Regions from separate parts of the Ensifer sp. EB106-03-01-XG145 genome, predicted to be linked through region 2. Evidence: riboswitches for the same ligand, from Rfam matches in the RefSeq annotation. Region 2 holds a riboswitch; each other region holds the start of a gene.
The links. Region 2 has a riboswitch for cobalamin ahead of AC3WWH_RS16120 (CbtB domain-containing protein). Riboswitches for the same ligand answer to the same signal wherever they lie in the genome.
Positions count from the first base shown of each region.

Region 1: linked by a shared signal. The riboswitch ahead of AC3WWH_RS28265 (DUF1636 family protein) and the one ahead of AC3WWH_RS16120 (CbtB domain-containing protein) in region 2 are both predicted to bind cobalamin.
Region 3: linked by a shared signal. The riboswitch ahead of AC3WWH_RS04180 (aromatic ring-hydroxylating oxygenase subunit alpha) and the one ahead of AC3WWH_RS16120 (CbtB domain-containing protein) in region 2 are both predicted to bind cobalamin.

Region 1 is NZ_JBYTEC010000018.1:49,772-60,211, forward strand. It holds gene AC3WWH_RS28250 (bifunctional aspartate transaminase/aspartate 4-decarboxylase) at 1-716, opposite strand, end outside; gene aspT (aspartate-alanine antiporter) at 776-2,464, opposite strand; gene AC3WWH_RS28260 (DUF1330 domain-containing protein) at 2,985-3,278, opposite strand; cobalamin riboswitch at 3,494-3,709, shown strand; gene AC3WWH_RS28265 (DUF1636 family protein) at 3,815-4,228, shown strand; gene AC3WWH_RS28270 (ABC transporter ATP-binding protein) at 4,305-5,111, shown strand; gene AC3WWH_RS28275 (ABC transporter substrate-binding protein) at 5,108-6,061, shown strand; gene AC3WWH_RS28280 (FecCD family ABC transporter permease) at 6,065-7,132, shown strand; gene AC3WWH_RS28285 (DUF924 family protein) at 7,361-7,921, shown strand; gene AC3WWH_RS28290 (mechanosensitive ion channel family protein) at 8,048-10,440, shown strand, end outside.
Region 2 is NZ_JBYTEC010000006.1:65-10,504, forward strand. It holds gene AC3WWH_RS16100 (SRPBCC domain-containing protein) at 6-257, shown strand; gene AC3WWH_RS16105 (anthrone oxygenase family protein) at 326-805, opposite strand; gene AC3WWH_RS16110 (NAD(P)H-binding protein) at 802-1,632, opposite strand; gene AC3WWH_RS16115 (TetR/AcrR family transcriptional regulator) at 1,736-2,428, shown strand; cobalamin riboswitch at 2,427-2,689, shown strand; gene AC3WWH_RS16120 (CbtB domain-containing protein) at 2,732-2,908, shown strand; gene AC3WWH_RS16125 (CbtA family protein) at 3,103-3,900, shown strand; gene AC3WWH_RS16130 ((2Fe-2S)-binding protein) at 3,951-4,799, opposite strand; gene AC3WWH_RS16135 (glucoamylase family protein) at 4,796-6,103, opposite strand; gene AC3WWH_RS16140 (DUF1194 domain-containing protein) at 6,261-7,055, shown strand; gene AC3WWH_RS16145 (GntR family transcriptional regulator) at 7,261-7,983, shown strand; gene AC3WWH_RS16150 (DUF982 domain-containing protein) at 8,113-8,352, shown strand; gene AC3WWH_RS16155 (glycoside hydrolase family 26 protein) at 8,485-9,501, opposite strand; gene AC3WWH_RS16160 (hypothetical protein) at 9,670-10,023, opposite strand.
Region 3 is NZ_JBYTEC010000001.1:863,581-874,020, forward strand. It holds gene AC3WWH_RS04165 (FAD-binding oxidoreductase) at 1-819, opposite strand, end outside; gene AC3WWH_RS04170 (L-threonylcarbamoyladenylate synthase) at 964-1,938, opposite strand; gene AC3WWH_RS04175 (DUF6656 family protein) at 2,018-2,617, opposite strand; cobalamin riboswitch at 2,931-3,139, shown strand; gene AC3WWH_RS04180 (aromatic ring-hydroxylating oxygenase subunit alpha) at 3,244-4,488, shown strand; gene AC3WWH_RS04185 (FAD-binding oxidoreductase) at 4,490-5,584, shown strand; gene AC3WWH_RS04190 (glycoside hydrolase family 25 protein) at 5,589-6,740, opposite strand; gene AC3WWH_RS04195 (hypothetical protein) at 6,844-6,975, shown strand; gene AC3WWH_RS04200 (BA14K family protein) at 7,147-7,599, shown strand; gene AC3WWH_RS04205 (transporter) at 7,647-8,636, opposite strand; gene AC3WWH_RS04210 (acyl-CoA dehydrogenase family protein) at 8,824-10,440, shown strand, end outside.

The DNA.
Region 1 (10,440 bases), on a different contig from region 2:
CTGACATTGATGGTCTTCAGCGTGTAATCCTCGAGCTGCGGCATCTCGAGATAGGGCGTGAAGATCGGCGTTCCGAGCGCGATCGTGTCGCCGGCGTTGAGGATGCGGGCGTTCTTCAAGGCCTTGAAGATGTAGCACATGGCGGCGGTGCCGCCTTCGACCGGGTAGAGGTCGAATTTCACGCTTGGCCGGTGGCCGGCGCACATCGCCCACATCAGATATTCGTGGGTGATGATCTCGTTGTGATGCAGCGCCCGATCGGGGACCGGATAGTTGTCGCCGATGATCGAGTCGGTCAGCTCATGCACGAATCCATCCGGGTCGAAGCCGAAGGTGTTGATGGCATAGGCGACGGCGTCACCGAGGGTTTTGGCGGCCGGGACGCCTTCGTCGTCCTCGTCCACGGTTTCCGTGCTTTGAAGCTGTTTCTTGATCCACTTCTGGAACCGCGCATGCGCGCCGTCCTGGGGCGGCATGCCGGCGACGCCCGCCTTCGGATCGTAGTAGGCGCGTTTAGCCTCCGTCAGGGCGAACTGGCCGAGCAGGAAGAAGGCTTCGCGGGCGCGCGTTGCCGTCCAGTTCGGGTTGCCGCGGCCGGCATTGAGGAAGGCCTTGGCGGATTTCTGCGAGCTCGTCTTGGCGAGCTTGATCAGTTCGTCCTTGATTTCGAACGGGCTGAGATCGGAAATGCTGTCGTAGAATTTTCTGTCCAACATGATCCACACTCCCTGTGATCTATGAAATTGGAACAATGGTCTCGGTTCGCCGGCGCGCCTCAGGCGAGCATGATGACGATGACGAGGCCGAAGATGGTGAGCAGCGTGTTGCCGATGGCGTAGGGCATGCCGTAGCCAAGCGCCGGCACCTTGCTCTTGGCCGCCTCCTGGATCATGCCGAGCGCTGCGGTCGTGGTCCTGACGCCGGCGCAGGCGCCAAACAGGATCGCCGGGTGGAACTTGAAGACATAGTGGCCGATCAGCACCGAGGCGATCATCGGGATGGAGGTTGCAACGACTCCCCAGATGAACAGCGAAATGCCAACCTCCTGGAGGCCTGCGACGAAGCCCGGTCCGGCGCCGATACCGACCACGGCGATGAAGATGTTGAGGCCGAGCGTGTTCAACAGCCACAGCGCCGGCGACGGGATGCGGCCGAAGGCGGGGTAGGTGGTGCGCAGCCAGCCGAGCACGAGACCGGCAAGCAGGGCGCCGCCGGAGGTGGAAAGCCCGATCGGAATACCGCCGATCGTTATCGTCAGCGCCCCGATCATCGCGCCGATGAAGAGACCCCAGCCGAGGAAGGCGATGTCGGTGGTTTCGACCGGGCGATCGGCAAAGCCGAGAGCCTTGATCGCCGCTTCGACGTGCCTCCTTGCGCCGCCGATGGTGACGATGTCGCCACGCTCGACGGTCGTGCCGGGAAGGACCGGGATCTCGACCAGCGAGCGCACGATCTTGCGGGCATAAACGCCGCGCGCCCAATCCATCGTGCTGACTTCGGCGAGTGTCTTTCCGGCCAGCGCCTTGCTGGTCACGTAGACGTCGACGATCTCGGCCTCCGCGTTCAAAAGCTCCTTGTCCTCGACCTCCGTCAGCTTGCTGTCCAGGTTTTCGACGAGCAGGGCGCGCCGGCCGGAGAAGGCGACGACGTCGCCCGGCTGCAGCACGGTGTTGCCGTCTGCTTCGATGATCTGATCCCCACGGCGCAGGCGCTCGACGAAGACGCGAATGCCGGGAAGCAGGTTCTTGACCGGCGTTCCGGTTAGCCCGCTTGCTTCGTCGATCCGATAGGCCCGAAGGCCGAAGTCGTGATAGGCGCGGGTGATGCCGGGTTCGCTGCTCTCGGTGCCGCCGCCGAGCTTGGCCTCATACTCCTTGCAGGCCGCCGGAAGATCGATGCCTAGAAGTTTTGGGCCAAGCTGGGCGAGGATGATGGCAGAGCCGATCGTGCCCCAGATGTAGGTGACCGCATAGGCAATCGGAATCTGGTCGGCAAAGGTCTTGGCCTGCTCCGGCGTCAGCCCGAGCGAATTGATCTGGTCGGTCGCAACGCCGATCGCCGCCGAGATCGTCTGCGAGCCGGCATACATGCCGGCGCCGTAGCCAAGCGGAAGCCCAGCGATCAGCGCGCAGAGATAGGGAACGATGAGGCACAGCACCAGGACAGACAGCGCAAACGCGATCTGTTTCGGCCCATCGGTGCTCAAGCCGCGCACGAATTGCGGGCCGACACCGTAGCCGACGGCGAACAGGAAGATCAGGAACAAGGTGGACTTCAGATCACCGGAAACCTGGATGCCCAGCTGCCCGATGAGAACACCCGCCAGAAGCGTAGCGGTGACGTTTCCGAGATTGAACCCCGCGACCTTGATGGGCCCGATCAGGAAACCGATGCCGAGGGCGAGGAAGACGGCGACCGGCGGATAGGTCCGAAGCGTCTCGACGAAGAAGTCAATTGGATTCACTGCCATCCCCTGTAGAAAGTTGCGTTGCCATCACTTCATTTCGGGACTTGCGCGGCTAAGTTGATTTTATCGGTGGCTTGTCGATGCCCAATCCTAGCTTTGGCAATTGTCGCTTCGGCTGCTGATTTTCTCAACGGCCTTGGGGTTACGTGAGCGTAACGTACGTTAAATTTCTGGCTTTTGCGCCCAGTGGGGGCTGATGAGCGCTGCGCGGCATCGGTCCGAAAGCGTCGGGTCGGGCGGTCGTGCGAAGGCAAGTTCGGGAGGGCGGCGGCGCGCCGGTCCCGATGAAGGCACACGGTCCCACTACGGCGGATTTCGCCGGCTATTCAACTCTGGCGTTGTATTTTTATGTTATCGCATAACGGATGGACATGACGAAACGCCGCATGTCGATGGACCCGGAGCACATGCCCCGCAGTTGCTTCATCCGCGCGCCGCGAAGCTTGAAGTGACGGGGGCGCTCATCCGTTCGTTTCACGAGCAAGGCCGGCAATTGCGGCCAGTCTTGCGCTCCGCTTCAGATGGCGACGCCTTCGAGTGCTATGATCCGTGTCCTGGCACAGCGCTCACGGATCGTCTTCAGGCGCTGATACTCCGGTGATTGGTACCAGGAGAGCAAGGCTTGCATGTCCGGGAACTCGAGGATGACGAGCCGGTGCGGTTCCCAGTCGCCTTCAAGCACCCGGGTTGCGCCACCGCGGCCGAGATAACGCCCGCCATAGCGGGCCTCCGTCGCCGGCACCTCTCTTTTGTATTCCTCGAAGGTCGCTGCATCGGTGATATCGACATCGGCGATCAAATAGGCAGCCATGGCAGAGCTCCTTTCCCGACAAGCCAAGGAGCAAGGATACGCCGGTCGTCGCCGTCAGGCGAGGCTCTCGCCCGCAGCGGCCGGCAGGCTGCCTTAGGATCATTTCCTTGTTGATTGTTGTTATGTTATTTTATAACAGTCAGTGCATGACGAAACGCCGCATGTTGATAGATCCCGGCCGCCCGACCCCATCGGTTGTATCCGCTGCCGATTCATGCGAGGAAGAGCGCGATGGTGCTGCGTCCGCGACAATGCGGAAGCGGCTGAAAAGGGAACACGGAACGGACGACCCTGACGGGACCGAAACCGTGGCTGCCCCCGCAACTGTGAGCGGACAGCGCATTCACACCATGTCACTGGCCAAAGGCCGGGAAGACGTGGATGCGCCGCGACCCGCGAGCCAGGAGACCTGCCATCGAACCGATCAACCACAACGGACGGGGTGTTCCGATGGAAAAGAACTGGCTTTCGCGCGACGGTCATCCGTCATCCTGCCGCTTCGCCATCTCTTGCCGTCAGTCCGGCGGAGAGAGAAAATGGCTGAGCCGACTTCCCGACAGCATAAGATAACGGTCTGCACCGATTGCCGTTTTACCGGCGGCCCCTGCATGCCGGGCGCCGAGCTGATAAAGCGTCTTAACCGCAGCATTGCCGCCCTCGGCGCGCCGCTCGATCGTGATTTCTCGATTGCCGGCACGGTCTGCATGGCGGCATGCACGCGCCCCTGCACCATCGCCTTCCAGGCGACGGGCAAGGCGACCTATCTCTTTGGCGACATTTCGCCGGAAGAGGACATCGACGATCTCGTCCGTTTTGCCGCCACCTATGTGGAGCGCGGCGACGGCATGACGCGGGCTGCCGAACGGCCGCGCGGGCTGAAGGGCAAGACGCTCGCCCGCATCCCGGCGGCCATGCTCGTCTCCGAAGACGTTGCGGGCCATTTCCAATGAGCGCGACACGCATGCGCTCAAGCGCGTTTGGTGCGTCGGGGATGGACGCGTGGCGCTGCCGGGGTGGGATCAGACCATGACCTGCACCGCAACAGGAGCCGCCCTTCGCGTTAAGGGGCTTTGCTGGGGGCCGCGCCCGGGGCTGACCCTGGTCGACGACATGGACTTCGCGATCGAGGCGGGCAGCCGGCTTGCGATCCTCGGGCCGAACGGGGCCGGCAAGACCTCGCTCTTACGCTGCCTTTACCGGGCGGTGCAGCCGAATGCGGGCCGCATCGAGGTCGACGGCGTCGACCTGTGGTCGATTTCGGCGCGCGAAGCGGCGAAAACGATCGCCGTCGTGCTTCAGGAAATGCCCGGCGATTTTCCCTTCAGCGTGCGCGACGTGGTGATGATGGGCCGCATCCCGCAGCGGGAGGGGCTCAACGGCTGGACGGACACCGACCGCGAGCGGGTGCAGCATGCACTCTCCCATCTCGATCTCGCCCATCTGGCCGGCCGCCAGTTCTCGACGCTCTCGGGCGGCGAGAAACAGCGGGTGCTGATTGCCCGGGCGCTTGCCCAGGAGCCGCGCATCATCATCCTCGATGAGCCGACCAACCATCTCGACATCCGCCACCAGCTCGAAATCCTCGAGCTGTTGCAGACGTTGAAGCTGACGATCGTATCGACGCTGCACGACATCAATCTCGCCGCCGAATTCGCGACTGACGTGGCGATCGTGACGGCGGGGCGGCTCATCGCCTTTGGCACACCCGACGCGGTGCTGAGCCCGCGGGCGCTGTCCTCCGCCTTCGGTGTCACCGCCACCGCCCACAGCACCGCCGTTGCCGGCACCGCCCGTTTCTCCTTTTCACTTCCTCGACAGGGATCCATTTCATGAAGATCAACATTGCCTCCTCTGCCTTCCTGTTTCTCATCGCCACTGCTGTGCCGGCGCTCGCCTATCCGGTTACCGTCAAGAGCTGCAACCGCGAGGTGACCTTCGATGCTGCGCCGAAGCGGGCGATCGCCAACGACGTCAATCTGATCGAGATGATGCTGGCGCTGAAGCTGCAGGACCACATGGTCGGCTACACCGGCGTTTCCGGCTGGAAGACGCTGGATGAAAAGCTGCGCGAAGGTGTGAAGGAACTGCCGGAGCTTGCGGAAAAATATCCGACCAAGGAAGTGCTCCTCAACGCCGACGCCGATTTCTTCTTCGCCGGCTGGAACTACGGCATGAAGGTCGGCGGCGAGGTGACGCCCGAGACCTTGGCGCCGTTCAAGATCGGCGTCTATGAGCTGACCGAGTCCTGCATCCACGTCATGGCCAAAGAGAAGCCGACTATGGACGATACGTTCGTCGATCTTCTCAATCTCGGTCGCATCTTCGGCGTCGAGGATCGCGCCGAGGCGCTGGTCGACGGCTACCGCCGGCAACTGGCCGAAATCACCGAGGCAAATGCCGGCCGCGAAAAGCCGACCCGCGTCTTCGTCTATGATTCCGGCGAGGAAAAGCCTTTCACATCAGGCCGCTTCGGCATCCCGACGGCGATGATCGAGGCGGCCGGTGGCGCCAACATCATGGACGACGTCGACAAGAGCTGGGTGGAGGTCTCCTGGGAGCCGGTGATCGATCGCAATCCGGAGGTCGTGGTGATCGTCAACTACGGCGAGGTGAAAGCCGAGGACAAGATCGCCTTCATGAAGAACAATCCGGCCTTCGCCACTATCGATGCGGTGAAAAACGACCGCTTCGTGGTGCTCGATTATGTCGAGGCGACGCCGGGGCCGCGCAACATCGACGCCATCGCCCGGCTCGCCAAGGTCTTTCACGGCGAGGGCCTGTAACCGATGCTGGCTGAGGATACGTCGCCTGGTCCCGCTGCCGTTTCGCGGGTTGTTCCCGTTCGGGTGATCCGCGGCGGGGTCGGGGTGTTTGCGGCGTTGCTGCTGCTTCTCCTGACCGTGACCGCGGGCGTGTCGCTCGGCTCGGCGCCGATCCCGGTCACCACCGTCTGGTCGATCGTCGCAAGCAAGCTCGCGCCCGGCAGCGTCGAGGCCTTCTGGTCGGCGGGGCGCGAAAGCATCGTCTGGGACGTGCGCCTGCCGCGGGTCATGCTGGCGGGGCTTGTCGGCGCCGGATTGGCGCTGACAGGCGCCGTGCTGCAATCGGTCACGCGCAATCCGCTTGCCGATCCGCATCTGCTCGGCGTCTCCTCGGGCGGCGCGCTCGGGGCGATCGTCGCACTGCTCCACACCGGAATGATCCTCGGTCTTCTCACGGTGCCGCTCTTTGCCTTTGGCGGCGCGCTGCTGGCAACCGTGCTGGTCGCTTTCGTTTCCCGCGCTCTAGGCACCAGTGCCGATCGCCTGGTGCTTGCCGGCGTCGCCGTCGCCTTCGTGCTGACGTCGATCGGCAATCTCATGATCTTCCTGGGGGATCCGCGGGCGACGCACACGGTGATCTTCTGGATGCTCGGCGGCCTTGGCCTGGCGCAATGGCCGCATCTCATCTATCCGGCGCTCGTGCTGTCAGTCTCGCTCGGCTGGCTGGTCGTCCGATCGCGGGAAATCAACGCGCTTGCCATGGGCGACGAGACGGCGATGACGCTCGGCATTCCCGTGCGCCGCTTCCGTCTGACGCTCTTCGTCGTCACCGCGCTCCTGACCGGGGTCATGGTGGCCTTTTCCGGAGCGATCGGCTTCGTCGGGCTGATGGTGCCGCATTTCGTGCGGCTTTTCGCCGGCAGCGACAATGTCCGGGTCATCCCGCTCTCGGCCTTCTTTGGCGCCTTGACGCTGATCCTGGCCGACCTCGTGGCCCGCGTCATCATGGCGCCGGAGGACATGCCGATCGGCGTCGTTACCGGCATTGTCGGCGGCATCGCCTTTGTTGCCATCCTGACGCGGCGCGCGTAAGGCGAGCATCGAATTGTGCATGCATGGAAATGGGCCGGTCCGCGCCTATGTCTTAGCGCATGTCTCCTTGAATCGAACTCGATTTAAGGACAAAGACATGCAGAAAATCAAAGTGCTACAGCGACCTTTGCGCGTCTGATAAGACGCGCGGCGCTGTAGCGCATGCATGGCTGCCCGATCAGGCCTCGAAAGGGGCAGGACCGGCAGAAGAGTGGCACGAGGGAGCAAATGACGAACGAAGTTGAAATCTGCACGCCGGATGACGTTTTGAATTTCTGGTTCGGCGAGCTCACCTATGACGACTGGTTCACGATGAGCGGCGAACTGGATAAGGCCTGCATTCGTCGTTTCCAGGCATCACATCTGGCGCTTGCCCGCGGGGTCAGCGAGATCTGGCGGGCAACGCCAGAGAACCGGCTGGCGGCGATCATCCTGCTCGACCAGATGCCGCGCAATATGTATCGCGGCACCCCGCTTGCCTTCGCGACCGATTGCCTGGCACTGCACGAGGCGAAGCTTGCCGTCGGCATCGGTGCCGACATGGCGATCAAGCCGGAAGCGCGCGCCTTCGTCTATCTGCCGTTCGAGCATTCGGAAAACCTGACCGACCAGACCATGTCGGTGAAGCTTTTCACCGAACTCGGCGATGCCGACTATCTCGACTATGCCATCCGCCACCGCGAGGTGATCGAACAATTCGGCCGCTTCCCGCACCGAAATGCCCTCCTGGCCCGCGTCTCGACAGACGCCGAGCTTGCCTATCTGGCACAGCCCGGCGCCGGTTTCTGACGAAAAATCCGGCGGTGGAGCGCAATTGGCGGCGTCTTTTGCATCTTTCCGCCGTCTTTCGTATTCACACCGCATTGTGACGACCACTGACGCGATTCCGCACCATGGTCTCAACCTGCAAGGATCATGAAATTGCGTTCTGTCGGAAGATTGCCTGCCATTCTCGTCTGCCTGCTGGCGCTTGCCGCCGCCGGCCCGGTCATGGCGCAAGGCACGACGCAACCGGCACAAGGTACGACCCAGAGCGCAGCGCAGCCAGAGCAGAAGGCGACGCCGGCTCAGCCGGCCCAGACCGCAACGCAACCAGCTGGGAAAGCGGCGGCACCCGCGCAGGATGGTGCGCAGCCCGCTGACAAGGGCGCGGCACCCGGCGGCGCGACACCCGGCGCAGCCACCCAGCCGGCCGCGACGGCCACCCAACCGGCGCAGACGGCAACACCGCCGGCCGGCGAGGCGGTGCCGGCGGATGCCACGCCGCCGGCCCAGAGCCAGGCGGCCGATCAGCTTTCCAAGGCCGCCGAGGATCTCAAGCGGCTGACGGACCTCGTCGACAAGGCCAAGGACGACGACATCGTGCTTGCCGACCTCAAGGTTCAGGTCGACGCGCTCGCCAAGCAAATCATCGGCGTGTCGGTCTCGACCCGGCCGCGCCTCGACGAAATCAAGGGGCGGCTCACCGAACTCGGCGATCCGCCGGCCGAGGGACAGCCGCCCGAAGCCGACATCGTGACCGCAGAGCGCAAACGGCTGATGGCCGAGCGCGGCGCCATCAACGCGCTCACCGGCGAGGCCGAGGGTCTTTCGATCCAGGCGACGAAGCTTTCCAACACCATTACCGCGACAAGGCGGGCGCTGTTTTCCAACACGCTGCTGAAGAACACCGAAGTCTCGACCGGCATGTTCGACGACGCTCTGACGGCGACGGCGGACGAAACCCGCGTGCTCTCGCGCAGTGTCGGGAGCTGGCTGAGTTTTGCCTGGAACTACAAGCGCGTGCCGCTTTTGACGGCGCTGTTCCTGTCGCTGCTGGCGGCGCTCGTGTTCCTTGCCGGCAGCCGCAGGCTCTTTCGCCCGCTGATCCAGCATGACATTACCGATGAGGAGCCGAGCTACTTCCGCCGCCTGTCGGTCGCCTTCTGGTCCACGCTGATCCCGACGATCGCCTCGGCCGCCTTCGCGATTTCAAGCTTCCTGTTCCTGCGTGGCTTCAACGTGCTGCGCTCCGACATCGCACCGATCATTGCCATTACGCTCGGCGTCGCGGTGGTTGTGTTCTTCGTGACAAGGCTCGCCCAGGCGGTGTTGTCGCCGCGCGATGCGCGCTGGCGGCTCGTCAGGGTTTCCGATCGCGGCGCCAGGATGCTGATGATCGCGATCTTCGCCATGGCGCTGGTCAACGGTCTTGATTACCTGTTCGGCGGCGTCAGCGAGGCGCTCGGCTCGCCGGTGGTCCTCACCGTCGTCAAGAGCTACATCGCCTCCATCGTCATCGGCCTCATCATCATGGCGTCGGCCTGGATCAAGCCGACGCTCAGAAAGGACGAGTCCTTCGATGCTCATGGCCGCGCCTGGCCGCGGCTGGTGTCGTTTGCGCTGCTTGCGACCGGGGCCTTGCTGATCATTGCGGCCGTCTCCGGCTATGTCGGTCTCGCCCGCTTCATCGCCACGCAGATCATCATCACCGGCGCGATCCTGGTGACGATGTATATCGGCATTCTCACCGGCCGGGCCGTGGCCAAGCAGGGTGCGTTTGCCGAGACGGCGGCCGGGCGCTATCTCGAGCGCCGCTACAATCTGGAACAGGTGGCGCTCGACCAGATCGGTCTTGCCGCGGGCCTCAGCATCTATGCCCTGGTCGTGATGGTCTTCATCCCGCTGATCCTCTTGCAGTGGGGCTTCCAGGTCGCCGACATCGAGTCCTGGGCCTACCGGATGGTGACCGAGATCAGGATCGGCTCGATCACCATCTCGCTGGTCGGCATCCTCGCGGGCGTCCTGTTCTTCGCGCTCGGTTTTGCGGTCACCCGCTTCGTGCAGCGCTGGATCGACGGCAACATCATGGCGAGAAGCCGGGTCGATGCCGGCGTGCGCAACTCGATCCGCACCGGCATCGGCTATACCGGCGTCGGCCTTGCGTGCCTCATCGGCCTCTCGGCAGCGGGCATCGATCTCTCGAACCTCGCGCTCGTCGCCGGTGCTCTCTCGCTCGGCGTCGGTTTCGGTCTGCAGAACATCGTTTCGAATTTCGTCTCGGGCCTGATCCTGCTCGTCGAGCGGCCGTTCAAGGTGGGCGACTGGATCGTCAGTGGCACGACGGAAGGCTTCGTCAAGCGCATCTCGGTACGCGCGACCGAGATCGAAACCTTCCAGCATCAGTCGATCATGATGCCGAACTCGCTGCTGATCAACGCCTCGGTCGGCAACTGGACGCACCGCAACAAGCTCGGCCGCTCCGAAATCGCCGTCACCGTCACCTATGCCAGCGATCCGCGCCGGATCATGGAACTGCTGTCCGAGAT
Region 2 (10,440 bases):
CTCATGTGAGCTGGGACGAAGGCACGGATACGCCCTCCGAGGTCCGCTTCGAACTCAGCCCGCGCGGCGACAAGGTGCTGCTGATCGTCACCCATACCCGGATCGCCAACCGCGGCATCATGACGAGCTTCTCCGCCGGCTGGCACGTGCATCTCGACCTGTTGCGCGACCTTTTGGAAGGAGAGCAGCCTGCAGCCTTCTGGAGCAAGTTTGCTGAGCTTGAACAGCAGTACGACGCGCGCATCCCCAAGCGCTGACCGCCCGAGGTGACGAGACCTCAGAAGGGTGCACCGGCAAGGATTGACCGCCTTGCCGGTGCTTTTTGTCACGTGCGGGCGAAACCGAGGATGAAGAGCGCCAGCGAACCGATCGAGGCGAAGGTGCGCACGTGGTTCCACCAGACCCAATCGGTGAGATAGCGCCAAAGCCACAGATCGGTCGCGGCCTGCCCGGGTGCAGCGGCCCCAAGCGCGTCGTTCATCGGCACGTTGAAGACGATCGTCACCAGAAGCACGCCGACGACATAGACCAGGCCGCCCGCGGCCAGCAGCCATCGGCCCTCGCCGCCCGAAATGAACGCGACGACAATCAGCGCCAGGCCAAGCAGCGCCGTGCCCATGAAGGCGCTGAGGAAGATCGGGTTCTGGATGACGACGTTGATGGCGTTCATCGCGGCGATCCCCTGCTCCGGCGGCAGCCGCGACAAGGCTTGCATGATGCAGACCGAGAAGATGAAGAACAGCCCGGCCATCAGGCCGGAACCGATCGCGGCGGCAAACGCCAGAGCGGGGATCATCGGGATCATGCGGCAATACTCCAAACACCAGTTGCTGCGGTTTCCCGGGCGTAGGTTGCAAAGTCGCGCGGCCGCCGCCCAAGCACGCGCTCGACGTCGGACGTCACACTCGAATTGCGCCCGTCGAGCACCGAGGTGAAGAGATAGCGGATGAGTTCGACATAGTCATCAGGCACGCCGTCAGCCTGCAATTGCGCGGCGAAGTCGGCAACCGGAATGGCCTGATAGGAGATCGGACGTTTGGCCGCGGCAGCGATCTCGGCCACGGCTTCGGCAAAGGTCATCAGCCTTGGACCGGTCAGAGAATAGACCTTGCCGACATGATCATCGTCGAGAAGCGCTTCAACCGCGACGTCGGCAATGTCGTCGCAGCTGACGAAAGGCTCGGTGACTGTATCCACGGGCAGGAAGACCGAACCGCTTGAGACCCCCTCGGCGAGGAAGCCTTCGTTGAAGTTCTCAAAGAACCAGCTCCCCCGAATGATCGTCCAGTCGGCGCCGGAGGCCTGCAGCGCGCGCTCGGCCGCTTCGGCCTCGTCCTCGCCGCGCCCCGACAAGAGCACCAGCCGCTTGATGCCCGCGCCGACGGCAAGGTTTGAGAACTTGCGGATGGTCTCGACAGAGCCCGGCACCGCCAGATCGGGCTGGTAGCAGACATAGATACGATCCACGTTCTCAAGCGCCGGCGCCCAGGTCGCCTCATCCGTCCAATCGAAGGACGGCGATGCCGAACGGGCACCGATGCGCACCGCAACACCCCGCTCTTGAAGGCGCTCGGCCACCCGCCGCCCCGTCTTGCCGGTACCGCCCAAAACCAGTGTGACTTTCTGAGACATCGCTTCCTCCTAAGGTTCATCAACAAACATGAGCATCTCTCACATTTGCAAATGTGATAAATCCTCGTATTTTAAGAGTCAAGCCAAAATGTGAGCATCACTCATGATTACAGAAACAAGCCCATCCGCGGTCCCCGCCGAAGACGAGACTGCGCTGCGCCGAACGCCCAGCCAGAAACGCAGCCGCGAGCGCGTCGAACAAATCCTTGCCTGCGCGACGGCGCTCATTCAGGAAAAGGGCAGCGACGCCATGCGGATGAGCGAAGTCGCTGAAAAGGCTGGAATTTCGATCGGCTCGCTCTACCAGTACTTCCCTGACAAGGCGGCGATCGTGCGCACGCTGGCCGAGCGCTACAATGCCGTGTGCAACGAGTGCATCGCTGCCGAACTTGCCAAGGTCACATCACTCGCGGAACTACGCGACGCCTTCTGTGTGCTGTTCGACATCTACTACGACATGTTCCTGGCCGAGCCCGTCATGCGCGACATCTGGTCGGCGATGCAGGCCGACAAGGCGCTGCGTGAGATCGATCTTCTGCAAAGCCGCGCCGGCGGAAAACTGCTTGCCGATGTCTGGGCCCGGCTCGTGCCCGATACGCCGCGCGAAACCATCGACAGTGCCGCTTTCCTGATCATGCATCTCGGCGATTGCACCATGCGGCTTGCGGTCTCGGTCGATCGCGCCGAGGGCGACCGCATCGTCGAGGCCTATAAACGCATGATCATCCGCGATTTTGTCGCGGATGGACCGGGCGGCGGCGCAAGTCCAATTGACATATTAGGGGTGCGATCCTAATCATCAGAGATCGATTGGTTCCCGGGACACGAACGTGTTTCGGGAGTAAACGGGAACGTGACGGATGGACCCATACTGGGCATTCACATCACGGCCGACCCCGCGACTGTAGAGCGACGTCGATCTGCCATTCCGGAGCGATCCGGAAGAAGCCACTGGAAGAGACCACGAGAGGGTGGTCGATCTGGGAAGGCGAGGCAGATCAAGGGCAATCCGCCCAGCGCCGTGAGCCAGGAAACCTGCCACTCGATACGGGCATAGGGCCCACACCGGGAATTTCCCGATGCCATCACGGAGGTTGTCATGGCTACGTCTACTGTTTCGAGCATTCCGCTCTCCCTCAGCGATCGTCTGACCGCTGGCGTCATCGCGCTCTTCATCGGCGCATTCCTCGTCTTCGGCGCCGGCCTTGCCAACTCGGCAGTGCTGCACGACACCGCGCACGACACCCGCCACTCCTACGGCTTCCCCTGCCACTAAGACGATGTTCCGGAACGTAACTCACGTTCCGCATCGAAGTGTCTGCGGACATGAACGCATCCGGCCTGTGCCGGATGTCGGTGTTTGTGCATGCCGGTTCGTCCGGCGCGCAACGGCCGTCCGCATGACAGAACGGGAAGGCTTGCAAACCACGCCGCAGCGCGTGGCTTTTGCCGTTATCGAGGGAATTCAAGATGATTGTCAGAACGCTTCTGGCCGCGATCGTGGCTGGACTGATTGCCGGTGTCTTCATGACCGGCGCCCAGGAATTTCGGGTAACCCCGCTGATCCTGCATGCGGAGGAATTCGAAGGCGAGGCTCCGGCCGCAACCGAACAGCCCGCTGCACAGCCTGGAACGACGCAACCCGCCGCCGAGGGCCATGACCAGCATTCGTCGCTGAAGGCGGTCTCACCGCTTTCCGCCATGCTCGATGCCCTGTCGCCGATCACGCCAGCCTATGCGCATGAGGGCGAACACGAGGAAGGCGGCATCATGTTCGGTATGAGCCGGTTCTCCGGCACACTCATTGCCAACCTCGTCACCGGCTCCGGCTTCGGCCTGCTCCTGGCCGGCGTCAGCCTGGTGATCGGTTACCCGATCACGCTCCGGAACGGCGCGCTCTGGGGCGCCTGCGGCTGGCTCGCCGTGCACATGCTGCCGGCAATCGGCCTGCCGCCGGAACTGCCGGGTTTCCCGGCCGCCGAACTCGGCGACCGCCAGACCTGGTGGCTGGCAACCGTCGCCCTCTCCGCAGTCGGTCTCTATCTCGTCGTCCTGCGCGAGGAGATCGTCTCCAAGGTCGCAGGCCTGGTGCTGATCGCAGCACCCCATGTCTACGGCGCGCCGCAGCCGGTCGATATTACGAGCAACGTTCCGGCCGTACTCGGCGCCGAGTTTGCGGTTGCCGCACTCGCCACCACGCTCGCCTTCTGGATCGTGCTTGGCGTCGTCTCCGGCTTCATCAACGAGCGTTTCGCGAGAGCAAACTGATCCGGCCGATCACGCCCCCCCATGGGCACCTGAACAAACGACGGCGGGGTTCAGGCCCCGCCGTTTTGCATGAGATGCGCGGCCAGCCGCGCGCGGCGATCGTCCGGCTCCAGCAGGACGCAGGTATCGCAGAAGCTGCCACCCTCCGTTTGGAAGTAGAGGCAACAGCCGCAACGGATCCGATATTGGCGCGACAGTTGCGCGCCGCTTGCCGGATCGACCGCGGAGATCTCCTCGTAGCAGAGCTCTTCCGAGAACAACCGCGAGCCCCGCCGCTTGACGATCGCAAGCGCCTCGGCCATGCCGCGCGCCTCGTCACCGATCGCGCGACCGATCTCCAGGAACGCTCCGGCAAGGGAATCCGCTGCCAGCCGCCACTGCGCCCCGGAAGAAAGCCCGGTGCGCTTTTTCAGGACCGCGATGACCGGCGCCAGATGGGCCGTGAAGCCGCGCTCGAAAGCGCTGATGCCTTCGGCATGCTGCGGCCCTTCCGCCACACCGAGGCGGAAATGATAACGCTTGCCGGCAACTTCCCGATCTTGGTGAAGGCGGGTCCACTCTTCGAAGCGAAGCCCGGCGATCTGCGCCTGAAGACCCGCGCCAAGATAGAGCGCGCCGAGAACCACACTCAGCTGGCGGCTGTAGAAGGCGATCAGATGTGCCGCCCGAATCCGGTCCGTCATGCCGATTGCGAAAAAGTCCTGATAGGCAAGGCTCTGCTCGATCCCGGTCCCACCAGCGGCCCAGAAGGCGGCCGGTGCGCTGAAGGCACTGTCCGCCGGCCCGAGCGAGACACCGGCGTCGGGGAACTGCGCGTGCAACCGCTCGACCACTGCCAGCGCCTGCGGCGGATATCCCTCGACCGTCCGCGCCATCCGCTGGTGATTTCTCGAATTCATGCCGTCTCCGTCGCCAGCCAGCCGCCCTCATATCCCGCGCGCTCAAGACCGCGCCGGATCGCCGGCAGGCTGCGTGTCAGCTCCCAGACGAAGCCGCTCCGCCAATTCTCGATCATCATCACGACGAGCCCCTGGTCAAGGCCGACGACACGCTCGTCGATCCAACCCGCAGGCCCCTCGCCAGCAAGGCTCGGATTGAACCCGCCCGGAAAGCGCCCTTCCTTCAGAAGCCCGGGATAGCCGGCCGCGACATGGCCGAGGGCCGATAGGGACGCATCCGGATCGAAAGGCAGACAGGCCGCTGCAGCCCAGGGCACGAGCGTGCCGTCATCCGGACCGAAGGGTGCGCCGCGGTTGACGTAGCCCAAAAGCCGCTGCCAGCGTCCGTCCTTGAGGCGCAGCCGGCCGCGTGGCGCATGGCAGGCACTGATCCCCCAGAGGCGTTCGCCATAGCCGGCGAAGCCACCGGGATTTCGCCACGCATGGTCGCGCTGCAGCGCGATGGCGCGCCGGCTGTTCTCGAAGTAATCCGTCCCCCTCTCGCGCATCGGCCGATCGCCGAGACCGCGAAGGTCAAGCCACGCCTGCGGGAACAGGTGGATGAACAGCGGCGCCGCATGGAGGTGAGGCCCGCCATCAACCGCGATCCAGTCGTAGCCCTCCGTAAAGGCGGTGTAGTGCTCCGGTTCGATCGCATGATCGGGCGCCCCGAGCGCCAGCACATAGAGCAGCAGCGCCTCGCTGTACCCGCGCCAGCGATGCTTCAGGAACCGGCCGGGCGGGCGCCAGCCCATCGTCAGTGTGTCACTCCGGTTCAACGCCCAGCGCCAGTCGACCCGCGCATAGAGCCTTTCAGCCAGCGTGCGGATCTCGCCTTCGTGTGTGTCCTCGCCGGAGAAATAGGCGGAAGCGGTCAGGCATCCGGCGATCAGCAGCGCCGTATCGACGGTCGAGAGCTCGCTGCGCCAGGTGCGCTCGCCGGTCCGCATATCGAGAAAGTGATAGTAGAAGCCGCGATAGCCGCTCGCCCGCTGGTCGCGCGACTGCGGGCTCTCGGCCAGGAAGCGCAGCGTGGTCAACACCCGCCCGATCGCCTCGCGGCGCGAAATCCACCCGCGCTCGACGCCGATGGGATAACAGGAAAGGCCGAAACCGGTCGCCGCAATACTCGACGGCGCGCCCGGCAGCGACGTGTCCGCGATCAATCCGGTGGCCGGATCGGCGTGATCGAGGAAGTATCCGAACGCCGCCTTCTGCAGGCCATCGGTTTGAAATAGCTCGGCATTTTCCGTCTGTTTCAGCATTCCGCCCTTCCGGACCCTGGCCCCAGTCACAAGTACTTCTGGGCTAACGCCGGCAAATCACTCTTTGTTGAAGGCCAGCTACACCCAAATAGTCGCCGAAATCCAATCCTGTGTTACATTCTTCTAATCTGACCGCGCGCAATGACTGGTTGAAGCGATGTTGAGCGTGTTGGCGTTGATCCTCTCATTGAGTGGTGGCCCGAGCCCATCGACCGCCGCGTCGACGGATGTCGATGTCGAACTGATCCTGGCCGTCGACATGTCCGGCTCGATGGATCTGGACGAGGCGCGCATCCAGCGCGCCGGTTACGTGGAGGCGCTCCGGCACCGCGATTTCCTCGATGCGGTCGCAAGCGGGCAACTGGGCAAGATCGCCATCGGCTATTTCGAATGGGCCGGAACGGTTAACGAATCCTCCGTCGTCGCCTGGCAAGTGATCTCCACCGCCGCCGACGCCGATGCCTTTGCCAAGCTGATCGAGGCGCGACCGGTCGGCACCCGCCGCGGCACGTCGATCTCGAACGCGATCACCTACGGTACGGTGCTGATCGATTCGAACGCCTTCAACGGCATACGCCGGGTCATCGACGTTTCCGGCGACGGCCCGAACAATATCGGCCCGCCGGTCATTCCCGCCCGCGAGACGGCAGTCGCCCGCGGCATCACCATCAACGGGCTTGCGATCCTCATCCGCCCCTCGGTCTCGACCGGCCCGCTCGACCAGTATTACGCCGAATGCGTCATCGGCGGTCCCGGGTCCTTCGTGCTGCCGGTGCACGAGCCGGAGGATTTTTCGATCGCAATTCGCCAGAAGCTGGTGCTCGAGGTCAGCGGCCTGCCGCCGCCGCCCACCGTCCGCCTGGCCGATGCCCTTCCGGCATCCGACTGCCTGATCGGCGAGAAGCTCAGGCCCGGCTTCCTCGACCGCGTCTATCCCGAACTCGACAAATAGCCCCTCGCCGCCCCTACAGCGCCGCGCGTCTTATCAGACGCGCAATGGTCGCTGTAGCACTTTGAAGCGCTGCATGTTTCGTCCTTAAATCGGGTACGATTTAAGGAAACATGCAGTTGTCGGCGCGCAACCCATGCGCGTCAGATTGTCGTTTCCCTTCGCTTCGCCCGGCGATAAGATGAGCCGTTATTTCGCGGATCGATTCATGTCCTTGACCACCACGCCTCCACTGGCCGACATGGCCACAGACACCGCCGCCGACACTGGCAGTCAGCATATCCGCGACACGTTGCGCGATGCGATCGTCGAGCGGCGGCTCGCCCCCGGCACCAAGCTTTCCGAAAGCGATGTCGGCGAACTCTTCAATGTCAGCCGCACGCTGGTGCGCGCCGCCCTGCAGGCGCTCTCCTATGAAGGGCTCGTCAGCGTCGAGAAGAACCGCGGCGCCTTTGTCGCCCATCCCTCGATCGACGAAGCCCGCCAGATCTTCGCGACCCGCCGGCTGATCGAACCGGGCGTCGTTCGGGCAGCGGCGCCCCATATCGGCAAGGCCGAGCTCGCCGAGCTCCGGCGCATGCTGGCGGCCGAACGGCAGCTCACCGAACAGCGCGGCCACTCGGCCCGCCGCGCCGAGATCAAGGCATCAGGCGATTTTCACCTGGCGCTCGCCGATCTCAGCCGCAACGCCATTCTTCGCCGCTTCATGGACGAACTCATTGCCCGCTCCTCGCTGGTGATCGCGCTTTACGGCCAGTCGACCGTTTCGAGCTGCGGCCACAACGAACATGACGAGATCGTCAACGCGCTGGAACGCGGCGACGTCGATACGGCCGCCAGACTGATGGTCCACCATATCGACCACATCGAAGCCGATCTCGACCTGCGCGTCCACAAATCGACCGACCTCAAGGCAGCACTCGAGCTTTAGGGCCCGCCTCAAGCCCTCCGGGAATCACGAAAAGTTCACGGGCCGAAAAAAGTCGCTGATCCGGCGGAACCATTCCCGCGCCACAGCGTTGGCCTCGCGCTCGAAAAAGACTGAGAACGAGGAAAGCAAATGAGCGAGAAGTTCTTCGCCACTCCCATCCCCCTCCGGTTATCTGCAAAACGGCAGACCGTCGTCAGAACGGTCTTCGAAGCCGTCGAGTTGCTGCGGCAATGGCCGGGACGTCGCGGACGGGAATACCGCGCGGCTCTCAGGCGCTGCCTGGACGCGCTGGATGGATTGACGAGTACGGACCGGGCCAGCCGCTGCTTTGCTGCCGCTGCCCGCGAATCGGGCCTGCTTCTGGCCTGACGTGGAAGTCCCCAAGGTCCGTAGATCGGGTCTCTCACGATGCGCCGAAGGACGATCGGCGCATCGCCCCCCAAGAACGCTGCCAGACCCCACGAGCGCGCTATTGCACTTTGTGACGAATAATACAGACGATCAGTCGGCGAGTTCGGCCGCTTCCTTCGTCTGACGGTCGGCAAGCACCTTCAGCGCTTCCTTGTCGAGACGCCAGTCCGGCGAGCCATAGCCAAGCGGCCATTTGTAAGGCTCCTTGTCGTTGAAGAACACGACGGTGGTCAGGAGCGGAAAGGCCCGGCGATAGGTCTGCTGGTCGAGGATTTCCTTGTACCAGGTGCGCCTGTAGTCGGCCGAGCCCGCGACGCCGAGTTCGGCGATCATCACCGGTTTGCCGAAGCCCGCGACGCGCTGGTATTTTTCGTTCAGCGCCTCGCCGAAGCGACGCTCACGCCCCCAATAGTCGACATCCATCTTCTGCAGGCCCCAGACGGGGATCCCGACGACATCGACGACATCGTCACCCGGATAATAGCCAGCGAGATTGCGATGGCCCTTCGGCGACCAGACGAACCGCGCTTCCGGCGCCAGCTCCCGGCATTTGCCGACGAAATATCGAAACGCCTTCTTGTAGCCTTCCTTGTCGCGGCGCGCCCAGGGATAGCGGCCATCGGGGTCCTCCATCTCGTGCCCCCACCGCACATAGACCGGGCCATCGAAAGCGGCCGCACGGGAGCAGACGTCGCCAATCTCGCGATCGAAGCGGCCTTTGCCGATATCGGCAAACAGCCTTTCGCCGCCGGCGCGCCAGTCGGCGGCATGGGTATAGGGCTCGACCGAGAGCATCAGCGCCCGCCCCTGCCGCGCCGCGATCGCGATCTTGCGCTTCAACAGCGCCCGGTCCGGCTTCTGCCAGTAGACGAAGACATGTTCGAGCTCGAGCGCATCGCTGTCGGCAACGGCGTCATGCGGATCGTAGACACCGATGTCGACCGCCCTCTCCGTCGCGCCTTTTGCCTGCGGCGCGATCGCCGCAGTCGTCAGCGCCCGGTCGATGCCATCGGCCGGATCATCCGCGCGCGCCGCCGGTGTTCCTGTGACGGCAAAAAGCGCCAGCGTTCCCGCGGCAAGGGCCGATCTCAAAAGTCTGGCAGACAACGAACATTCTCCGGCGGATCGTCTCTCGACGCCGCGAATGAAACCGGACACATCACGCGTGCGGCGGTCAGAAGGTCACCGCCAAAGAGGGGATCGCCCCGATCCCCAAACGATCCGAGGCGGCCTCGCCGCACCGGAGTTACGCAAACTCGAACAGAGACAGTCCGGTTAGAGCGAAGCTCTCAGGAAGCAGTGCGACGTGCGGCCGAAGCCGCTCGGCGAACAGATATAGGGCGCGCGGCCCAGATAGCTGGTTGCACTCTTTTTCACCGGCTGCGGCGCGACCACATCCTCATCAGCCTCGGCGACCCGCAACTGCTTCTCTTCCTTGCGGATCTTGACCGAAGGGCTTGCATAGGCGCTGGAATGGCTCGACGAAAACAGCGGCGTTTCACCGATGACCGTCGACGAGCAGCCGGCGGAAAGGAGCAGAAGGCCAAGAATGGAAGCGGTCGGTACGAGATACTTGAAACCCGAAATGGTGGTTCGGCTTTCGCCGGCACATGCGGTCTTATCTCGCATAAGCATCCTTTCGAATTGGCGGCTATGGCCGCCCGGTGCCTCCTTTGGGGGATATGGCGGCATTGTTCAACCCCCCTTTCCATTATAAATTGCTTAAATTAACAAATTCTTTCTTAGGATTTTCTTCCAGCGGTTGCGCCCGAAGGCACTACCCAAGCGCCAACGCGGCCGCAGATCGTCCGCACTCTGGGCTCGGGAAACGGTATGGGGATCGGCGAGACAAAGCAGGAAAACCAGATGCTTGCCCGACAGAAGGCGCGAAGGCGAACGCGCCCACCGCCGGCCACCCTACCCACTCCGCCGGCCACCACGCCCGGTGGTAGATGCGGCAACGGTAACGCCGGATGGTTCGCAAGGAAAAATTTCGTACGGCAGCGGGAAACCGGCGGCAATGGCACCGCAAACGCCGCGCTTACC
Region 3 (10,440 bases), on a different contig from region 2:
GCCGGGAATATGTTTCGTCGTGAATTCGACGCCGAGGCGCGGCATCAGCTCGAAGCCGGTCAGCGCCGGCCCGCAAAGGCTGGCGGCCTTTTCGAAGAGAGCGAGCGCATGCTCCACACTGCCGACACCGGCGAAGGCTACCTGATGTCCAAGCGGTTTCGGGAATAGCTTGAGCACCGCGCCGGTGATGACGCCGAGCGTGCCCTCGGCGCCGATGAAGAGGTCGCGCAGGTCGTAGCCGGTATTGTCCTTCTTCAGCCGGCGCAGCCCGTCCCAAATTTCGCCGGTTGGCAACACGACCTCGAGGCCGAGGCAGAGCTGGCGCATGTTGCCATAGGCGAGCACCGCCGTGCCGCCGGCATTGGTGGAGAGATTGCCGCCGATACGCGCGGAGCCTTCCGATCCGAGCGACAGCGGGAACAGGCGATTGTGATCGTCCGCTGCCTTCTGGATGTCGGCGAGAATGCATCCGGCGTCCGCGACGATCACGTTGCCGACCGGATCCACGTCGCGAATCCGGTTCAGCCGTTCGAGCGAAAGCACGATGTCCGCTTTGCCTTCCCGCGGGATCTGTCCGGCCACGTGGCCGGTGTTGCCGCCCTGCGGTACGATCGCGGTGCGGGTCGCGCTGGCGAGTTTCATGATGCGAGAGACTTCGTCGACCGAACCGGGGCGAAGCACCATCGGCGTCGTGCCGCGAAAGAGCCCGCGGGATTCGACGAGATAGCGCGCCTTGTCCGCTTCGGCGGTGAGCGCATTGGCGCTGCCGACGATCTCGACGAAGGAGGCGATGAGTTCAGGAGAGGGAAGGGTCGTCATGAGTCTGCCTTCGCACTGCGCTTGAGCGCGCTATCGGATCGGTCGATCTGAAGACACGATCCTCGGTTCCTATCGGCTGCGATCATAACCGCAATCGCGGCCGTCCGGTGAGGGCGGGGTGCGGAGGAGAAGCCGCACGCGATCTCACCCTCGCGGCGCCGCCGCACGCTGCAGCCGGTCGATGATCGCTTCTCCCAATCCTTCCGAAGGGATCGGCCCGAAGGCGATCGTCGCAGCGCCGCTGGCGTCGGCCCGCTTCATGTAGTCGAAGAGATTGGCTGCCGCTTCGTGAAGATTTCCGGTCGGGCTGAGATCGAGAACGATGGCCGCCTGTTCCTCGCCGGCGATCCGGCCGCCGCCGTAGCGGATCAAGGCCTCGCCCGCACGCACATCGGCAACATCGAGCCTGACGGCCGCGCCGGGCGCGTAGTGGGAGGCCAGCATGCCCGGCGCCTCGATCGTTGCTCCCGCCGTTTCCGGTCGGATCACCGGACGATCGAGCAGGCGCTCGATTTCTGCGGCATCGAGGCCGCCGGGGCGGAGCAGCCGGATCTCGTCGCCATCGACCTTGATGATCGTGGACTCCAAGCCGATTTCGGCCGGGCCTGCGTCGAGGATCAGTTTCAGCTTTTCGCCGAGATCCGCATCGACATGGACCGCACTGGTCGGGCTGATCTTGCCCGAGGTGTTGGCGCTGGGCGCTGCGAGCGGCCGCCCGAAGCGGGCGATCACCCGGCGCGAAAAGCCGTCGGGCATGCGGATGCCAAGCGTGTCGAGGCCGGCCGAGGCCAGCGCATGCACGCTGCTATCGGGCCGCTGCGGCAAGATCAGCGTCAGGGGTCCGGGCCAGAAGGTTTCCGCCAGGCGTCGGGAAATCGGGTCGAAGCGCACATGGGCCTCGGCCATCGCCATGTCGGAGACATGCGAGATCAGCGGATTGAAGCGCGGCCGGCCCTTCATCTCGTAGATGCGGCTGATCGCATCGGGATTGGTGGCGTCGGCGGCAAGGCCATAGACGGTTTCGGTGGGAATCGCGACCGGTTCGCCTTCGGCAAGAACGGCGCAGGCGCGTTCGATCGCGCGGTCCGGTTCCCTGCCTGTGTCGATGATCTCTGCCATGCCGTTTCCTTTCCGACGCTTCCTTAACGGACGTGCCGGGAAAACAGAACGATTTTTTTGGGGGCGTTCGGTTGCTGCCTCAGAGACTGCGGATAATGCGGCGCAGCGCGGAGTCCCGGGCACCCAGCATCAGCACGTTCTTGAGAGCAACCTTGGGGTCGTCCGTGCGGAAGAGGAGCCCGTTGTCGCGGACGTTGCGGTTGATGACCATCTGTCCGTCTTCGGCGTTCGGCTCGATCGCGACCGCGAAATACATGCGGGAATAGCCGCTCTGGATACGGTCGAAGAAATGCGTCTCATCACCAAGGTCGCTGAAGAAATTGGCGAAGTAGAACGACCAGTTGATGTCCTTGGAAGGCGTGACCGCCGTCCGCGCCGCCGTCACATGGCAATAGCCGAGATGCGGCTTGCCGACGAGCGTGCGGTGAAAAATCAGCTTGGGAAACTGGATCGAGGCATGAAAGCCGTTGATCCGCTTGTGCGTCGTGTCACCGGCGGTCGCGAGCTTCTTGCCGGTCCTGTCCGCGACTTCTTCGTAGCTCAGATACCGTCGCTCGCTCGGCAGCCATTGCCGGCGGTTGATCCTGCCGGTGCGCAGAAACTCGGTGTGCACGGCCGTCTTCGGCATGACCGCCGGCGGCTTCTCGGCCGCAGCGTCGTAATATCTGAACTTTGCCATGATCGTCAGTGCGCCGTCTGCCTGCCGGACATCTTCGTCCGCCGGCAAGCCTAGTGGCTTATGGTTAATGAAGGATTTCCTTTCGTTCGCGGAAGATGCCCCTGCACATTCATGGGAATGTCGCAAACGGGCGAAGCCTTCCTGTGTCTGCGTCATGTCAGTCACAAAAGCCGGCATCTGCCCAATTTTTGATCTATCTATATGTTTATAAAGTGAAAAATTCTCGCATCCGTTTCCAAAAGGCGGTTTCGATCGTGTCGTCATTCTGGAATTGAATGTCGCTATCCGGCGCCTGCCGAGGCGCCTTCCGCGCTTACATATCCTTACTCAAGGTGTCGTCTTCCAAAGGGGAAGGCGGAGAATTGGGAAGCCGGTCAAATCCCGGCGCTGCCCCCGCAACGGTGGTGGAGCGAAAGCCTCGGCAAAAGGCCACTGGACGGTTTTCCGTCCGGGAAGGCGCCGGGCTGGTCCTTCGAAGGACGGCTCCTGAGCCCGGAAACCAGCCTTGACAGACATAACCGTAACGGGTTGCGGCGGGCAGCCGGATCGGAGCCTAAAACGCATGGGCGTGCGCCCATGCGGGTTCCTGTCCTGCCTCTCCGAAACATGGCGCATGAGGACAGGACATGGATACCAAGACCGATATGCTTCGCAAGCTGAAGGGCCGGCGTGACGGCTACAGCCTCGATCGGGCCTTCTACATCGACCCCGACTATTACCGGCAGGACCTGGAAAACATCTGGTATCGGGATTGGCTGTTCATCGGCCACGATTGCGAAATCCCGCGGGCCGGCAACTATTTCACCGTCCAGGTCGGCGACTATCCGGTCGTCATCACCCGCGATCGCCAGGGCACGATCCGCGCGCTCCACAACTCCTGCCGCCACCGCGGCTCCCGCGTCTGCACGCAGCACAAGGGCTCTTCGGCAAAGCTCGTCTGTCCCTATCATCAATGGACCTACGAGCTCGACGGCTCGCTGCTCTTCGCACGCCAGATGGGCGAAGACTTCGACAAGGCAGCCCACAGCCTGAAGCAGATCCATTGCGAAACGGTCGGCGGCTACATCTTCATCAACCTGTCGGAGACGCCGGCGGATTTCGCCGCCTTCCGCGAGCTGGCATTCCCCTACCTCGCGCCGCACCGGCTGGGAGAGACCAAGGTCGCCTTCGAAAGCACCATCATCGAAAAGGGCAACTGGAAGCTCGTCTGGGAGAACAACCGCGAGTGCTACCACTGCGCCGCCAATCACCCCGAACTCTGCCGGACCTATCCGGAAGCGCCGACCGCGACCGGGGTGCAGGGCGCCAAGGACGATCCGGTGATTGCCGCCCATTGGGCGAAGTGCGAGGCCGAGGGCCTGCCGAGCGAGTTCCGGATGTCGCCGACCGGCCAGTTCCGCGCCGCGCGCATGCCGCTGGTCGATAATGCCGAAAGCTACACCATGTCGGGTGCGCCCGCCGTAAAAAGGGCGCTGTCGGCCGATGTCAGGCAGAAGCAGATCGGCACGCTCCTGATGTTCCATTACCCCACGACCTGGAACCACGTGCTTTCGGATCACGCCATCACCTTCCGCGTGTTGCCGCTGGGGCCGGAACTCACGCAGGTGACAACGAAGTGGCTGGTCCACAAGGACGCGGTCGAAGGTGTCGACTACACGCTCGAGGATCTGACTCATGTCTGGACCGAGACCAACGACCAGGATCGCCAGATCGTCGAGGAAAATGCCTTCGGCATCCGCTCGCCGGCCTATGAGCCCGGTCCGTATTCGCCGGAGCACGAGGGTGGCGTGATGCAGTTCGTCGAATGGTACTGCAAGTTCATGGAGCAGCGCCTGCAGGGCGATGCGGCTCCGCTCTCAAAGGTCGCCTGACATGCAGATGGCGTCCTCCTTCCATCATTTCGACGAACTGCATGTCTGGATCGACCGGCAGCAGATGCTCGAATGCACATCGGCGGTTGTCGAAACCGCCGATGTCATGACCTTCACCTTCCGTGCGGAGAAGCCCGCCTGGTTTCGTTATCTGCCCGGCCAGTTCGTCACCCTCGAATTGCCGGTCGCCGACGAACCGGTCATGCGCACCTACACCCTGTCGTCGACGCCATCGCGACCGCTGTCAATTGCCGTCACGGTGAAGGCGCAGGCCGACAGCGTCGGCACCCGCTGGATGTTCGATCACCTGAAGCCGGGCATGAAGCTCCGGGCTTTTGGACCGCTCGGAGATTTCAGCTTCGTCCGTCATCCCGGCGAAAAGTACCTGTTTATCTCCGCCGGATCCGGCATCACCCCGATGATGTCGATGACGCGCTGGATGGCCGACTGCGTGCCGGAGACCGATGTCACCTTCATCTCCTGTGCTCGCCGGCCGGACGACCTTCTGTTTCGCTCGGAGCTCGAGGTTCTGGCGACACAGATGTCCGGGCTGAACCTCGGCTTCATCGTCGAGGGGCACGAGGCGCGTCACGGCTGGCATGGCCTGCGCGGCCGCATCGACGGTGCCAAGCTACCGTTGCTCGCTCCCGACTTCCAGGAGCGCACGGTGTTCTGCTGCGGTCCGGAACCGTTCATGCGCGGTGTGCGCGAGATGCTGAAGGCAGCCGGCTTCGACATGGCCCGCTATCACGAGGAGAGCTTCCAGCCGGCGGCAGCACCTGCCGCGGAAGAGATCGCCGTGCGCGCCGGTGCCGGCGATGATGGTGAGGTTCAGGCGGCCAAGGTCGCCTTCACCATGAGCGGCAAGGAGGTCGAGGCGAAACCCGGCCAAACGATCCTGCAGACGGCGCGTGCCAATGGTGTGAGGATCGGCGCTGCCTGCGAGGGCGGTATCTGCGGCACCTGCCGGGTGATGAAGGTCGCGGGCGAGGTCGAGATGAACCACAATGGCGGTATTCTCGATGACGAGATCGACGAGGGCTACATCCTCGCCTGCTGCTCGCGGCCGCTGGGAGATGTCCAGATCGAAGCCTGAAGGATCAGGGCGTGTTGCAGGGCGCAGGCTTGATTGCAACGCGCCGTAGCGTGTCGGCATTGGCAACTGCGCTGCCACAACCGCCCTGTGCCGCGTCATCGGCGGCGACCGCCACCTGTAGGGCGCGCTCGTGGCGAGCGAAGTCGATCGAGCCTGTCACCAACATGTCGACGCCGCTGCCGGCGCCGCTCGTGGCACCGGCACGGCTGACAAGCAGCGGCTCGCTAAGCGTTGCGGTCGCCCGTGCGACCGCGTGCATGCCCGTCCCTTGCTCGGCTTGAGCGACGAGGGCGAGCGGCAATGGCTTTTCAGGCAGCAAGGCACCCTGCGCCCAAATCGCTTTCAGCGCCAGCGGCGACATTGCAGCGACATTCACGTCGATATCGTCGAGCGTCCCCGGTACCCGGTAGGGGCAACGCCGCTTGCCGCAATTGATGCCGGACGAGAACTGCCACAACGCATAGCTTTCCCAATTGCCCATCGGGAAGACCTGGCGGATATCCGGCTTGTAGCGCGCGTACCAGAGCGGCAGGCGCGACAGCAGCCGGTGCTTGGCGCGGTGCGCGGCGATATATTTGGCCGTGATGTGGTTGGTATAGAGGATCGGATAACGTCCGGTGCGGGTCTTGACGTGGCCGGCGAAGATCGCGGCATCCTCTAGCGACATGTATTTCTCGGCATCGATGCCCTCGAGATCGAGAACCATCAACTCGTCGTCGCGCGGCTCGGCGTAGTCGAGGAAATGGTTTGCTTGGTCGACGGGATTGCCGGGACGGGCGAGATGGTAGGCACCCCACAGCAGCCCGTGCGTGCGGGCGATCATGCGTCGGGTCTGGTAGAGCTCGCGGCTGACTGCGTATTTGCGCCACATGGTCTTGCAGTGGTTGAAGGTGTCGCCGTTGTGGTCGCCGGTGCAGGAGAAGCTTTCGGGCAGGCCGTCGGAGGCCTTGGCGATGAAGCCGGAGATGCGCTTGTCCGCAAGCATCGTTTCCCAGTCGATGCTGTTCATCTCATAGGCATCGACGATGATGGCGTTGGACTTGGTCTTCCAGGGCTCCAGTTCACCGGCGCGTGCGATCGCCGCCGCGAAAGCCAGACCTAGAAAGGTCGCGAGGCGCAGAATCATCCCTGTGGTGGAGATATACCGCTTTGCCATTCTCTGAGATTGCCGACAGTATCGTTAATGTATCGTAAATCCCAGCCCCCGAGGCGGACTGTGCTGGAGCGGCGCGCGAAAGTATACCGACCTCCGGCTGTATATGAGCAATGCCTTGCATAATATTGGTGTGTCGCGTGATGCCTTCGACGCCGACAGGCGGATGAACGAATGCGCCAAAGCCGTCACTGCTGCCGATCTGCAGCTGCTGATCCGCAGCAGCCGCGATGCCTGAAGATGGAACAAAACCGGTGACTTATGCGTTGCTGGTTGGCTTCGGATTTCCCGGCTGAGGGTCATCCCCGGTTTGCAGCGAACCGGGTGAAATCACGCAGAGGCTGAAGTTCCCGTGGTTGCCCGATTTTTCGGCACCCTGCGGAGCGTGGATTCGGTTATGGAGGTTTTGATGAAGACTTTGCTGAAGACCGGGAAGAGCCGGTGGTTTTCTTCGATCATTGCCGTGGCAGTCCTGATGACGTCCGCGGCCCCGTCGCAGGCGTTCATGCCGACGCCGCCGCGCGTCGAGCGGCAGAACGACGCGACGAACGTTCAGTATCGCAGGCCGGGGTATGAACGCCGCGGCAACTATTACTACTACAATGGCTACCGCGGTTATAACTACCGCCGTCCGGGATACCGTTACTATAACGGTTGGTGGTACCCGATGGCCGCCTTCGGCACCGGCGTGATCATCGGCGGGGCAATCGCCCAGCCTCCGCGCTACGAGCGTCCGGCTCCCGTCTATGGCAGCCGCCATGTGCAATGGTGCGCCAACCGGTACCGGTCCTACAGGGCCTATGACAATACTTATCAGCCCTATGGCGGCCCGCGCCAGCAGTGCTATTCGCCCTATAGCTAAGGGTGAGCAGGGCCGGGGGCTTTCGCCGCCGGCCTCTTCTCTGACATTCAAAGAATCCCGATCCGCCTGAGGATCCACCAGGCAAAGCCCATGGAAAACGCGATGAACAGCGCGGCATAGAGCGTGCCGCTGCCATCGGCGAAGGGGAGCGCCCCGGTGTTCATGCCGAAGAAGCCGGTCACGAGCGTCGGCGGCAGCAGGAACGCGGTCATCAGCGACAGGATGTAAAGGTGGCGGTTGGTCTCCGAGGAGATCTTGCTGTCGATTTCTTCGTGCAGCAGTCGTGCCCGTTCCTGCAAAGCGAAGACGTCGCGGTCGACCGCCTCGAGCCGGTCCGAAAGCCGCTCGGCAACGTCGATGAAGCCGGGCGGCACCTCGTCTTCATCCGAGGCGGCCGCCCGCCTCAGCAAAGCCAGGATCGTGCGCAGATGCCGATGAAGCCGCACCACCGTGCGGCGGAGCGGCGCAAGCCCCGGCTGCTGGCGATGTCCCGCCGCCCCATAGACATGATCCTCGATGACGTTCAGCTCCTCGGTCAATTCCAGAACCAGCGAGATCAAGGTGCGCTGGAACTCGACCACGATCATCTCGAAGAGGTCGATCGGGCGGGCACATTTCGTGCTCTTCTCCACGGCCGCCTTGACGCGGTCGATGCTGCGCAGCGGATGCAGGCGTGTGGTGATGATGATCCGGTCGCTGACGGCGAAATGCAGCCAGCCGATCGTCTTGGTCACGGCATCGAAGGTGCGCTCGAAGTCGACGAGCGTGCCGTGTACGATATCATCCGAAACCGTAATCGCGGCCTGCGTGTCGTGGCTGGTCAGCGCGGTGACCGCGAGTGGCGGAAGGTTGCCGATCCGCTCGATGAGGGCAGGCGTGCGTGCATCGGAGAGCGCCAGATGAACCCAGACCCATCCTTCGCCGGTCAGCAGGCTGTCGACCGAAGCGTCGGTGGCGATGCGCTGGCAGCGGCTTTCGCCTGGCAGGAAACGATAGGCCCAGACGATGCCGGGTATTTCGGGGGAAATCAGGTTCATCTGAACGCCTTGGCAAAAGCCTTATGCCTTGGCTTCTATGCGCCGTTGATGACAGTTTTGTTACAGTCGAAGCGGCGCGACGTCGTGGCAGAGTGCGGCAATTGACGTTGACGTTTACGTAAAAATCAATAGTGTTCGGCGCAACGAGGATGCGCCCTGCGCGACCTGGCTATCTGGGAGGATCATCATGTACAAGGCACCCGTCGACGAGATCGCGTTTACGCTGAAACACGTGGCAGGCATGGGCGACGCGCTGCAATCGGGTGCGCTCGGCGACCTCGGCGAAGATCTGGTCGATGCCATCCTGTCGGAAGCGGGCCGATTCGCGACGGAGGAGGTGGCGCCCCTCGGCGACGTCGGCGACCGTCAGGGCTCGCGTCTGGTCGAAGGAAAGGTCGAGACGCCGGATGGCTGGCGTGACCTCTATCACAATTGGATCGCTGGCGGCTGGAACGGGTTGACGGCTCCAGAAGAATTCGGCGGCCAGAACCTGCCGCACATGCTGCATGTCGCCGCCATGGAGATGTGGAACGCCGGCTCCATGGCCTTCGCGCTTGGTCCGACACTCACCATGGGCGCCGTCGAGGCGCTGGAAAAGCACGGCTCTGAAGCGCTGAAAGCCACCTATCTGCCGAAGATGGTCTCTGGCGAATGGACCGGCACGATGAACCTGACCGAGCCGCATGCCGGCTCCGATCTCGGCGTGCTGAAGACCCGCGCCGAGCGCCGCGACGACGGCACCTACCGCATCTTCGGCCAGAAGATCTTCATCACCTGGGGCGAACACGACTTCACCGACAACATCATCCATCTGGTGCTTGCCCGGCTTCCCGACGCGCCGGCGGGGACGAGGGGTATTTCGCTCTTCCTGGTGCCGAAGTTCCTGGTCAAGGATGACGGTTCGCTCGGCGAACGCAATGATCTCTTCTGCCATTCGCTCGAACACAAGCTCGGCATCCACGGTTCGCCGACCTGCACGATGATCTACGGCGACGGCAAGTTCGGCGCAGAGAAGGGCGCGATCGGCTATCTGATCGGCGAGGAAAACCGCGGTCTCGCCTGCATGTTCACCATGATGAACAATGCGCGTCTCGCCGTCGGCATGCAGGGCGTCGCCATCGCAGACGCCGCCACCCAGAAGGCGATCGCCTTTGCCAAGGAACGCACCCAGGGCAAAGCGCCCGGCTGGACGGGGCAGGGCATGAGCCCGATCATCGAGCATCCCGATGTCGCCCGCACGCTTCTGACGATGAAGGCGCTGACGCAAGGGTCGCGCGCGATCTCCTATGCCTGTGCCCACGCCGTCGACATGGCGCATGCGGCTGAAGGCGAAAAAGCAAAATACTGGCAGGAGCGCTCCAGCCTGCTGACGCCGATTGCCAAGTCCTTCTCGACCGACGCCGGCGTCGACGTCGCCTCGATGGGCATCCAGGTGCATGGCGGCATGGGCTTTATCGAGGAAACCGGTGCCGCCCGCTACCTGCGGGACGCCCGCATCGCCCCGATCTACGAGGGCACCAACGGCATCCAGGCGATCGATCTCGTCACCCGCAAGCTGCCGCTCTCCGACGGCGCGCATGTGCGCGGCTTCATCGGCGAACTGCGCGAGATCGCGCAGGCCGTGCGCGCCTCGAACCGGAATGGTTTCGGCGAGACGGCGGCGCGCCTTGATGCGGCACTGGATGATCTTTCGGCTGCGACGGAGTGGCTGATCGCGGCCGTCGCCGGCGGCAAGCTCGCCGAAGCGCTCGCTGGCGCGACGGCCTATCAGCGCCTGTTCGGCCTGACGCTGAGCGGCGCCTAT